Blastochloris tepida: one gene and its partner. The protein of the gene in region 2 interacts with the protein of the main gene of each other region in a pairwise test. Links are inferred from orthologs where the notes say so. Each region holds a gene or a part of one and is shown on either strand. Other genes may lie near its edges. The genes, in order: gyrB and gyrA.

Region 1 (5,868 bases), 1.1 Mb from region 2 along the record:
GCACCGTATGGGGCGCATCCTGGAAGCGCGTCGCCAGCGCGCCGTATGATGTTGATAGAAAACGCGAATTTCAATCTTCGCCAGCGCCTGTGTACCAGCCCGGCGCCAGCGAGGCAAGGGCGTCAGCGCGCCGGCACCGGCGCGGCGAGCGCGGCGGCGAGGCTGTCGCGCAGCACCTGGGGCAGGCGCGGATGGTCGAGGATGGTGCCGTGGCTGGCATCCTCGAGCGCCACCACCGTCATCCGCGGATTGGCCTGCCGCAGCACCTCGATGTGCGCGGCCGGCACCAGCTCGTCGGCCGGAGCGTAGAGCGCGGTGACCGGCAGGGTCAGAGCGGGCAGGATGTCCTCGGTCGCCCACGGGCTCTTGAGCAGCAGCGACACCGGCACGAGCGGATACTGCTCCTGGGCCAGCCGGCGGATCGAGGCCGGCGGCGCCACCAGCACCAGCCCCGCCAGCGGACGCTGGCTCGCAAGGTACGTCGCCACCGCCGAGCCGAGCGAATAGCCGATCGCCACCACCGCGTCCGGCCTGAACCGCTCGACCATGGCGTCATGGACCAGCAGCGCGTCGGCCTTGAGCGCGCGCTCCGAGGGCGCGCCGGTGCTCGCGGTGCCGAGCGCATTCGCATAGCCGCGATAGCTGACGCCGGCCACGGCGACGCCCGGCTGCGGAAACACGGTGTTCTTGAGGAAGGTGGCAAAGCCCACCACGTCATGGGCGTTGCCGCCGAAGGCGAGCACCAGCACGGTGCGCGGCGCGGCCGCCACGCCCGGCCGCTCCGGCCCCTCGGGCGGGAACGCGACGCCGGTCAGCTCCGCACCATCGGGCGTGGACAGATGCACGGCCTCGAAGCGTGCCGCTGCCGCGCTGGGCGGCGGCACGTCGTTGACGATGCGCGGATAGATGAGCCCGTCCTGCGTCAGATAGAGAGAGCCGACGAGACCCACCGGTATCAACAGCACGATCAGAAGCAGCAGAGCGATCTTCATGCGCACCGCCCTCGGATCATCGCCGGCCTTCGCCGATCTGCGCGATCATGCGCGTTCCCGGCGAGCCGGAAGCCTTCTCACACGTCCACGCTGGCGGAGAGCGCATTGTCCTGGATGAATTCGCGGCGCGGCTCGACGACGTCGCCCATCAGCTTGGTGAAGATGTCGTCGGCCTCGTCGGTCTCCTTCACCTTCACCTGCAGCAGCGAGCGGACGTTGCGGTCGAGCGTGGTCTCCCACAACTGCTCGGCGTTCATCTCGCCGAGGCCTTTGTAGCGCTGCAGCGCGATGCCCTTGCGGCCGGTATCGGTGACCGCCTCGAACAGGCCGACGGGGCCGAAAATGGCGCGGCTGTCGCCCTTGCGGGTCAGCGTCGCCGGCCGGGCATAGATCTCCTGCAGCGTCTGGGCGTGGCTGTCGAGCTTGCGGGCGTCGGCGCTCGACAGCAGGGCGGCGTCGATGGCCGCGACCTCTCGCACGCCGCGCACGGTGCGGGCGAAACGGAACGTGCCGCCGGCGAACTCGCCCTCCCAGCCGCGCTCGGTCTCGTCGGCCAGCACGTCGAGCCGGCGGGCGATGTAGCTGGCGGCCTCCGCCGCCTTCTCGGCGTCGTCGAACACGGCCGGCGTCAGCACGCCGGCGATCGCCGCCTGCTCGACCACCGCACGGTCGTAGCGCGGATGCAGGCCGGCCAGGATGGCGCGGACGGTGCGGGCCTCGTCGAGCACGCGCCGCAGATCGGCGCCACCGCGCACCTCGCCGGAGGCCAGCGTCAGCGTCGTCTCGTCAAGGCCGGTATCGATCAGATAGTCCTCGAGCGCGCGCTCGTCCTTCAGGTACTGCTCGCTCTTGCCGCGGGTGACCTTGTAGAGCGGCGGCTGGGCGATGAAGAGGTGGCCGCGCTCGATCAATTCCGGCATCTGGCGGAAGAAGAAGGTGAGCAGCAGCGTGCGGATGTGGGCGCCGTCGACGTCGGCGTCCGTCATGATGATGATCTTGTGGTAGCGCAGCTTGTCGGGGTTGAACTCCTCGCGGCCGATGCCGGTGCCGAGCGCGGTGATCAGCGTGCCGATCTCCTGGCTCGACAGCATCTTGTCGAAGCGGGCCCGCTCGACATTGAGAATCTTGCCGCGCAGCGGCAGGACGGCCTGGAAGGCGCGGTCGCGGCCCTGCTTGGCCGAGCCGCCGGCCGAGTCGCCCTCGACGATGAACAGCTCGGATTTCGCCGGGTCCTTCTCCTGGCAGTCGGCGAGCTTGCCGGGCAGCGAGGAGATGTCGAGCGGCCCCTTCCGGCGGGTGAGTTCGCGCGCCTTGCGCGCCGCCTCGCGGGCGGCGGCGGCCTCGACCACCTTGCCGACGATCGACTTGGCCTCGGCGGGGTGCTCCTCGAACCATACCGACAGCGCCTCGCCGACCAGATTCTCGACCACCGGACGGACCTCGGACGACACCAGCTTGTCCTTGGTCTGGGAGGAGAATTTGGGGTCGGGCACCTTCACCGACAGCACCGCGGTGAGCCCCTCGCGGCAGTCGTCGCCGGTCAGATCCACCTTCTCCCGCTTGGTCAGGCCGGAGGATTCGGCGTAGGCGGTGACATGGCGGGTCAGCGCAGCGCGGAAGCCGGCGAGGTGGGTGCCGCCGTCGCGCTGCGGGATGTTGTTGGTGAACACCAGGACGGACTCGTGGTAGCCGTCGTTCCACCACAGCGCGCATTCGACCGTGATGCCGTCGCGCTCGGACTTGGAGATGATCGGCGCCGGCACCAGAGGCGTCTTGTTGCGGTCGAGATAGCGCACGAACGCCTCGACGCCGCCGTCGTAGTGCATCTCCTCGCTGCGCGGCTCGGGGCCGCGAAGGTCCTCCAGCACGATGCGAACGCCGGAATTGAGGAAGGCCAGCTCGCGCAGCCGGTGCTCCAGCGTGGCGAAGTCGAACTCCACCATGGTGAAGGTCTCGGTGGAGGGCAGGAAGGTGACCTCGGTGCCGCGCTTGTCGCCGGCCTCGCCCACCACCGCCAGCGGCGCCACCGGATCGCCGTTGCGGAACTCCATGAAATGCTCGTGGCCGTCGCGCCAGATGGTCAGCCTGAGCCACGTCGACAGCGCATTGACCACCGACACGCCGACGCCGTGCAGGCCGCCGGAGACCTTGTAGGAATTCTGGTTGAACTTGCCGCCGGCATGGAGCTGGGTCATCACGACCTCGGCCGCCGACACACCCTCCTCGGAGTGGATCTCGGTGGGGATGCCGCGGCCGTCGTCGGTGACCGTCACCGAGCCATCGGCATTGAGCCGCACCCGCACATGGGACGCGAAGCCGGCCAGCGCCTCGTCGATGGCGTTGTCGACCACCTCATAGACCATGTGGTGCAGGCCCGAGCCGTCGTCGGTGTCGCCGATATACATGCCGGGGCGCTTGCGCACGGCATCGAGGCCGCGCAGCACGGTGATCGACTCGGCACCGTAATCGCTTTCGGACGCGGACTTGCGGACAGGCTCAACCATTTACGTAAACGGTCCTGGCTTTCGAGGAATCGGCAGGCGGACTATAGGCAGTCGCGCGGGCGAATTCATGCGAAATCGGCGCGTGCTTTTTCAGGCGTTTTCAAAAGATTAGGGCGCTTTGCGCAAAAGTGGATGCCGCCATTGTGCCACACCTGCGGGCGGGCGCGGGCGATGGAGCGCACGCCCCGTCAGCCGGCGTGCGGCCGCAGCGGCCCAGCATCGGCGCCCCGTCCGCCACAAATCCGGTGTGGTTCCAACGTCCGAGGATCGCGCCGGCCCGAACCCGCCGGCTGCGGCGAAGGCGGGCGGCGCGGCCTGCAGTGGGGCGTGCCGTCAGCGCTTGGCGGGGGCGGGCGCGCCGGCAGGAGACGCAGCGGCAGGAGACGCGGTGGCAGCGGGCGCTCCCGCCGCTGGAACGCTGCCGGTGGGGCCGTTGGCCGCGGGGGCGGTCGGCGCCGGTGCGCCGGGCGCCAGAAAGGGGGGAAGCGGCAGGGTTTCGGTCAGGCTCGGCCCGCCATGGATCACCATGATGTGCTGGTTCAGCATATAGACGCCGAATCCGGCGAGGCTGGTGCAGATCACCGAGACGGCAAGCGCGGCACTGGCCAGCCACACGACCAGCCGCTTGTCGCGCTCCGCATCGGCGGGCGCTTCGGCCGCCGTTACCGCGGGTTCGGCCGGCTCGGCCTCCGGCGATGCCGCCGCCGGCACCTCGACCGAGATGCCGAGCCCCTCGCGCGTCTCGACCAGCGGCCGGTACGAGCCCGGCAGCATGTGGAAACGCAGCGCGGCGTCGCGGCCCTCGTCGGCATAATAGGCGGTGAGGGCGGCGCGCAGCCGCGTCGCCTCCACTCGCACGATCGGGTCCTTGCCCGGATCGAAATCGCTGGGCCGGCCGAGGGCGCGCGTGGCGATGGTGTAGGCCTTCAGCTTGTCGCCGCGGCCAGCCAGGCTCTCCTCGACCACGAAGGCGAGGAAGCGCCGCAACTGCACGGCGCTGCGCAGCCGACCGCTGGCCAGCACCTGGGCCAGGGCATCATTGACCGTCTCATCGTCGACGAGGCCCGGCGACAGCGGCACGGCACCACTCACCGGCTTCACCATCGACAGCACCCGTGCGTCTCCTGCCGCGCCATTTACGCTGTCCGGAACTCCGGACTCGCCACAGTCCGCGCGCATCCCCTGTCACTCCGCCCACGCGCCTGCCCGCTGAACCGGCCGCGAATCAACCCGCTATCCTGAAGCGAACGATGGCGGATAGCCGACTGTCGAAACATTCCCATTTCTAGTAACATTACACCACCCTGGAGTTTCTTCGGGCGCGTATTCAGCGGGTTTCGGCCGGGAAACGATACGTTCGTCTGTTACGACCAATATCGGTATGCAACTTGCGGGAGTTATAGTATCGTAGCATGCCAGACATGCAACCCGCGCGTGGCGATAAAGTTCGCGGCCGGACCTTAAGGTTTTCCCATGGTTTCCGGACGCAGCCTCGGCGGTCGCCGCGGGCGGCAGGCCCTGATCGCGGCCGGTCCTTCGGCAATCGTCTATTCGATCAGGCCGCGGCGAAGCGCCTCGGCGACAGCATGGGCGCGGGAGGCGGCGCCGAGCTTGCGCACCGCCGCATTCAGGTGGGCCACCGCGGTGTGCTCGGAAATGCCGAGAATGCTGCCGATTTCCCAGGCGGTCTTGCCGACCGAGGTCCAGGCTAGGCATTCGCGTTCGCGTGCCGTCAGGTCGTTGGTGGGCGCGGCCGCCGGCAGATCGAGCGCGGCGAGGTGCAGGGCCGGCGCCACCAGCTCCAGATATTCCACCTCGGCATCGGTGAATTCGGGCTCGCGGCGCCGGAAGATCACGCCGCCGCCGAGCCGCCCCCGGAACCGCAACGGAACCGCCACCACGGCGGTCCCCAGCGCCTCGCCGATGGCGACGAAGTTCGGCATCAGCGCCGGCTCGGCCTCGGCCGCGGCGCGGATGTCGGCGGTGCGAACCGGTCGGCTTGCGGCCCGCAGGACCACGATCAGCGGGTCGCGCTCGTATTCGCGGTTCTCGATGTAGCGGGTGCGGAAATCGTCCGGCACGTTGGTGGCCAGGAGCGTGCCTTTGCGGATGCTGCGCCACGCGACCGGCGCCCCGCCGACAGCGTAGATCTCGAACCGGATACTTGCGGCAACCCGATCGAGCAGCCGCTGGAAACGTTGCGCCGCCTCGCTGGACATGTCCGGTCGGACCGGCGCAAGCGGATCGGAGTTAGACATGCGACCGGTTGCCCAAGGTTGTCCTCTGGAAAATGCAAAATCAACGTCAAAAACATTGTGAAACACGGAAATATTGCGATGCAAAACGATTAAAATGTCGCTGATCGCGCTGAA
Region 2 (6,141 bases):
GCGCGAGATGCGGGTGACGGTGCGCGGCCTGCCGGTGACGCTCTCTCCACTCGAATACCGGCTGGTGGCCTATCTGGCGCTCCACAAGGGGCGGGTGGTGCCGGCCCATGAGCTGATCGGCCATCTCTATGGCGACGACGATGCCCGCGACGCCAACGCCCTGGAAGCGCTGGTCACCCGGCTGCGCCGCAAGCTGGGCGCCGAGCTGATCGAGACCCGCCGTGGCTTCGGCTATCTGGTGGCGGAGCCGCGGCCGTGATCGGCGGCTCGCTGCGGCTGCGGCTGTTCGCGGCCGGAGCGGTGTCGATTCTCCTGGCGCTCGGGCTCGCCGCGCTGGGGCTGACCATGCTGTTCGAGCGCCACGTCGAGCGGCGCATGGCAGCCGACCTGACGGTCATTCTCGACCGGCTGTTGGCGGGGCTCGACAGCGACACCAGCGGCCGGCTGGCCGAGACCGATCCGCCCGACGACCCACGCTTCGACAAGCCGCTGGCCGGGCTCTACTGGCAGGTGACGGCCGAGCCGGGCGGCCTGATCGATCGGTCGCGCTCGCTGTGGGATTCGCAACTGGCGCTGCCAGCCGACGAACTGTCGGAAGGCACGCTGCACCACCACCGCATCCCGGGGCCGGGGGGCGGCACGCTGTTGGCGGTGGAGCGGCGGGTGATCCTGTCGCCGCGGCTGGGCGGCGGCGCGGTGCGGGTGGCTGTGGCGCAGGACGTGGCCGATCTCACCGCGGCGACCCGCGATTTTGCCGGCGACCTGCTGCCGTTTCTCGGTCTGGTGGCGCTGCTGCTGGTGGCGGCCTCGGCGGTGCAGGTGGCGGTGGGTCTGGCGCCGCTCAAGGCGGTGCAGGCCCGGCTGGCGGCGATCCGCGCCGGCACCGCCGAGCGGCTCGGCACGGCCTTCCCCGACGAGGTTCGCCCGCTGGCCGCCGAGGTCGACGCCCTGCTGGAGCAGCGTGAACGTCAGGTCACGGCGGCGCGGGCACGCGCCTCCGACCTCGCCCACGGGCTCAAGACGCCGCTGCAGGTGCTGGCCGGCGACATCGACCGGCTGCAGGCCAAGGGCGAGAGCGTCATCGCCGCCGACCTCGCCGCCATCGGCGAGGCGATGCGCCGGCACGTCGAGCGGGAACTGGCGCGGGCACGCCGCACCGGCGGCACCACCACTGCCCGTGCCATGGTGGCGGCGGTGGCGGCGCAGGTCATCGCCGTGGTGCGCCGCACGTCGCGCGGCGAGGCGCTCGAATGGTCGAACGACGTGCCTGCCGACCTCGCCGTCCGCATCCAGCCCGACGACCTGACCGAGATCCTCGGCAATCTGCTGGAGAATGCCGCCCGCCATGCCGCCGAGCGCATCGAGGTGCGGGCGGTCGCCGAGGCGGATTGGGTGGTGATCTCGGTCATCGATGACGGGCCGGGCATTCCGGAGGCCCAGGTGCCGATCGCGCTCCGGCGCGGCGGCCGTCTCGACCAGACCGGGCCCGGCACCGGGCTTGGCCTCGCCATCGCCGCCGACCTCGCCGAAGCCTGGGACGGGGCGCTGACGCTCGGCCCGACCGCGCCCGGCGCCATGACCGCGGTGGTGCGGCTGCCGCGCGCGGGCTGACATCCCTCGCGTTCTACGCCGACTCCGCGTCCGCAACCGGCAAATGCTCTATCGCGGCAAATGTTCTCCCACGGCAAGTGTTCTCCCACGGTAAGACAATCGTCCGCACGCAATCGGTGTTGGATACGCTTCCGCCCGCTCGGCTCCGGCGCTAGAAGAAGGCGAGGGGAAAAAAGCATGACCATTGAAGACGCATTCATGCGGGTATTCGGCGACCTGATTCGCCAGGGGCCCGGCACGACTGCGTCCACCCTGCGCGCGCTCAACCTCGTGCGTCCGCTGCTGCCGCCGACCGGCGAGGTGCTCGACGTCGGCTGTGGCACCGGCGCCTCGACGCGGGTGCTCGCCCGCCATCTCGACCGGGTGATCCGGGCGTCCGACGTGTTCCCGGCCTCGGTCGAGATCGCCCGCAAGCGGGCCGAGCTGGTCGGGCTCGGCGATCGCATCGTATTCGAGGTCGCCTCGCTCGACGATCCCGGCATCGGTCCGGGCACCGCCGCGCTGATCTGGTGCGAGGCGGCGGCATATTCGGTCGGCGTCGGGCGGGCGCTCGACGCTTGGCGCGACCTGCTGATGCCGGGCGGCCTCGCCGTGTTCAGCGAGCTGGTCTGGCTGGGGGAGGAGCGGCCGCCGGAAGCCTCCGCGTTCTGGGAGCGTGAATATCCGGGCATGACCGACGTGACGGCCCTGCGCGCCGAGGTCGCCGGCCGCGGCTTCGAGCCGGTCGCCGACTTCGTGCTGCCGGTCGAGGACTGGTGGGAGAGCTACTATCTGCCGCTGGCGGCCCGGCTCGACGCGCTGGGCACCGTGATGGACCCTGCGCTGGCCGAGGTCGCGGCCCTCACCCGCCGCGAGATCGCGGTCTTCCGCGACTGTGGCGACACCTATGGCTACATCACCGTGGCGGCCCGCAAGCCGGCGCCGTGAGCCCGGGCCGGCGGGGCGGGCGATGAGGGCCGCAACCCTGGCCGGCGCGCTGGAACCTCCCGCAACGCTTCGCACAAATATCTGAAACTAAACTGAAAAATCCCCGCCTTTGCAGGCTTGCGGCGGTGGCGCCGGGCGGCGGAATCGGCTATCCAGGCAGGCATTGCAGCATCCGGCCGGTCACTCCGTGATCGCCGGATCCGAATTTTGCCCGAAATCCTTGTTCAAGAACGGGGTTTCCAGCGATCGGACTGCGGATCCGGCCCCTTGGGCCGGTATCCGCATCATCCCAGCACACCGAGGCGATGTTGCCCAACGACCCCGCGAACCCCCAAGGCGGCGATTCCTCCGACGTTCGTCCTGTCTCCATCGCCGAGGAGATGAAGCGCTCCTACCTCGATTACGCGATGAGCGTGATCGTGAGCCGGGCGCTGCCCGACGTGCGCGACGGGCTCAAGCCTGTGCATCGCCGCATCCTGTTCTCGATGAGCGAGAACGGTTACGAGTGGAACAAGCCGTACCGCAAATCGGCCCGCGTGGTCGGCGACGTCATCGGTAAGTATCATCCGCATGGCGATCAGGCGGTCTATGACGCGCTGGTGCGCATGGCGCAGCCCTTCTCGATGCGTCTGACGCTGATCGACGGGCAGGGCAATTTCGGCTCGCTCGACGGCGATCCGCCGGCGGCGATGCGCTACACCGAGGTGCGCCTGCAGAAGGTCGCGGGCGCGCTTCTCGACGACCTCGACAAGGACACCGTCGAGTTCCTGCCCAACTACGACAATTCCGAGCGCGAGCCGTCGGTGCTGCCGGCGCGCTTCCCCAATCTGCTGGCCAATGGCGCGGGTGGCATCGCGGTCGGCATGGCCACCAACATCCCGCCGCACAATCTCGGCGAGGTGATCGATGCCTGCATCGCCTACATCGACAATCCGGGGATCGGCATCGACGAGCTGGCCGAGCGCATGCCGGGGCCGGATTTCCCGACCGGCGGCCTGATCCTCGGCCGCGGCGGCATCCGCTCCGCCTTCCACACCGGCCGCGGCTCGGTGGTGATGCGGGGCAAGGTGTCGATCGAGACCATCCGCAAGGACCGCGAAGCCATCATCATCACCGAGGTGCCCTACCAGGTGAACAAGGCGTCGATGGTCGAGAAGATCGCCGAGTTGGTGCGGGAGAAGCGCATCGAGGGCGTCTCCGACCTGCGCGACGAGAGCGACCGTCAGGGCGTGCGCGTGGTTGTCGAGCTCAAGCGCGACGCGGTGCCCGACGTGGTGCTGAACCAGCTCTACCGCTTCACGCCGCTGCAGACCACGTTCGGCGTCAACATGGTGGCGCTGGCCGGCGGCCGGCCGGCGCTGATGAACTTGAAGGATCTGATCTCGGCCTTCGTCGCCTTCCGCGAAGAGGTGGTCAGCCGCCGCACCAAGTTCCTGCTGCGCAAGGCGCGCGACCGCGCCCACATCCTGGTCGGCCTCGCCATCGCGGTGGCCAATATTGACGAGGTGATCCGGCTGATCCGCACCTCGCCGGACGCCGCGACGGCCCGCGAAGCCCTGATGGCGCGCGACTGGCCGGCGCGGGACGTCGAGCCGCTGCTGGCGCTGATCGACGACCCGCGCCACCGCATCGGCGAGGACGGCACCATCCGCCTCACCGAGGAGCAGGCGCGCGCGATCCTCGACCTCCGCCTGCAGCGCCTCACCGCGCTGGGCCGCGAGGAGATCGCCCAGGAACTCGACAAGCTCGCCGCCGAGATCACCGACTATCTCGACATCCTGCGCTCGCGCGCCCGCATCATGGCCATCGTCAAGACCGAGCTGGTCGAGCTGCAGAGCGAATTTGCCACCCCGCGCAAGACCGAGATCGTCGAAGCCGACGCCGACATGGAGGATGAGGATCTCATCCAGCGCGAGGACATGGTGGTGACCGTGTCGCACGCCGGCTATGTCAAGCGCGTGCCGCTGTCGACCTACCGGGCGCAGCGCCGCGGCGGCAAGGGCCGCTCGGGCATGCAGACGCGGGAGGAGGATTTCGTCACCCGCCTGTTCGTCGCCTCCACCCACGCGCCGGTGCTGTTCTTCTCCTCGCGCGGTATGGTCTACAAGCTGAAAGTCTGGCGCCTGCCCTTGGCGCCGCCGCAGGGGCGCGGCAAGGCGCTGGTCAACATCCTGCCCTTGGAGCAGGGCGAGCGCATCACCTCGATCATGCCGCTGCCGGAGGATGAGTCGACCTGGGCGAACTATCAGATCATGTTCGCCACCACCGCCGGCGGCGTGCGCAAGAACGAGCTGTCCGACTTCGTCCAGGTCAACCGCAACGGCAAGATCGCGATGAAGCTGACGGAGGAGGGCGAGGCGATCGCCGGTGTGGCGCTCTGCACCGAGGCCGACGACGTGCTGCTCACCGCGGCGAACGGCCAGTGCATCCGCTTCCCCGTCGGCGACGTGCGCCTGTTCAAGGGTCGCGAATCGACCGGCGTGCGCGGCATCCGGCTGGAGGGAGACGACCGCGTCATCTCCATGGCCATCCTGCGCCATGCCGAGGCGACCTCGGCCGAGCGCGCCGCCTATCTCAAGCAGGCGTCTGCCATGCGCCGCGCGGCCGGCGACGATGTGCCGGACGAGCCGGTGGTGGCGGAGGAGGGCGAGGAGGCTGCCGGCAACGGCCAGCTCGCGCCCGAGCGCTATATCGAGATGGGCGCCCAGGAGCAGTTCATCCTCACCGTCTCGGAGAACGGCTTCGGCAAGCGCTCATCGTCGTTCGAGTACCGCATCGCCGGCCGCGGCGGCAAAGGCATCGCCGCCATGGCGGTGAACGACCGCAACGGGCCGCTGGTGGCCTCGTTCCCGGTCGAGGATTCCGACCAGATCATGCTGGTCACCAATGGCGGCCAGCTCATCCGCTGCCCGGTCGACGGCATCCGCATCGCCGGCCGCTCGACCCAAGGCGTGATCATCTTCAACACCGCCGAGGGCGAGCGGGTGGTCTCGGTCGAGCGGGTGAGCGAGGAGACCGCCGGCGAGGCAAGCGCCGATGCGAACGGCGAGGGCGAGGACGACGGCGGGGAAGGGTGAGCCGCGATGACCGTTGAAACCTGGCTGCTGTTCGTTCTCGCTACCGCGGCGCTGATCGCCACCCCCGGGCCGAACGTCGCGCTGGTGGTCGGCACCACCCTGCGCCACGGCCGCACCGCGGGCCTGCTCGCGGTGGCCGGGGTCAATGCCGGGGTGGTGCTGCAGCTCTGCACGGTTGCCGCCGGTCTCACCTGGATCGTCGAGGTGTTCTCGGCCCATTTCGACCTGATCCGTTACCTCGGCGCCGGCTACCTGATCTTTCTTGCGGTGCAGCAATGGCGCAGCAAGCCGGTCTCACCCGGCGTCGCCGCCCCGGCACTGGCGCCCGAGCGGGCGTTTGCCCGCGGCTTCCTCATCGCCTTCGCCAATCCCAAGACGCTGGTGTTCTTCGCCGCCTTCCTGCCGCTGTTTATCGACCCCAATGCCGGGGAGTCGACCGCACTATGGATCCTGGCCGCCACCTTCGCGGTGATCGCGGCGGGCGGCGACACTCTGTTCGTTCTGGCGGCGGCGCGCCTCGGCCATG

Evidence for each region.
Region 1: the proteins of gyrA (region 2) and gyrB interact in binary tests that used the Escherichia coli proteins (3 or more experiments, as listed by UniProt). The link is inferred for Blastochloris tepida from one-to-one orthologs.

The regions. Positions count from the first base shown.
Region 1 is NZ_AP018907.1:3,088,723-3,094,590, reverse strand. What follows is about bases 784-3,870. They hold gyrB (DNA topoisomerase (ATP-hydrolyzing) subunit B), read right to left. Parts: upstream 3,497-3,870; coding sequence 1,070-3,496; downstream 784-1,069. Other genes in these bases: BLTE_RS13995 (hypothetical protein), read right to left, coding at 3,830-3,870; BLTE_RS14005 (alpha/beta hydrolase), read right to left, coding at 784-992. Also shown: more of BLTE_RS14005, read right to left, coding at 123-783; more of BLTE_RS13995, read right to left, coding at 3,871-4,609; BLTE_RS13990 (helix-turn-helix transcriptional regulator), read right to left, coding at 5,044-5,838. UniProt on the Escherichia coli protein: DNA gyrase negatively supercoils closed circular double-stranded DNA in an ATP-dependent manner to maintain chromosomes in an underwound state.
Region 2 is NZ_AP018907.1:2,037,994-2,044,134, reverse strand. What follows is about bases 2,456-5,815. They hold gyrA (DNA gyrase subunit A), read left to right. Parts: upstream 2,456-2,843; coding sequence 2,844-5,615; downstream 5,616-5,815. Other genes in these bases: BLTE_RS09395 (LysE family translocator), read left to right, coding at 5,622-5,815; BLTE_RS09405 (class I SAM-dependent methyltransferase), read left to right, coding at 2,456-2,538. Outside these bases: BLTE_RS09415 (response regulator transcription factor), read left to right, coding at 1-259; BLTE_RS09410 (sensor histidine kinase), read left to right, coding at 256-1,611; more of BLTE_RS09405, read left to right, coding at 1,789-2,455; more of BLTE_RS09395, read left to right, coding at 5,816-6,141. UniProt on the Escherichia coli protein: A type II topoisomerase that negatively supercoils closed circular double-stranded (ds) DNA in an ATP-dependent manner to maintain chromosomes in an underwound state.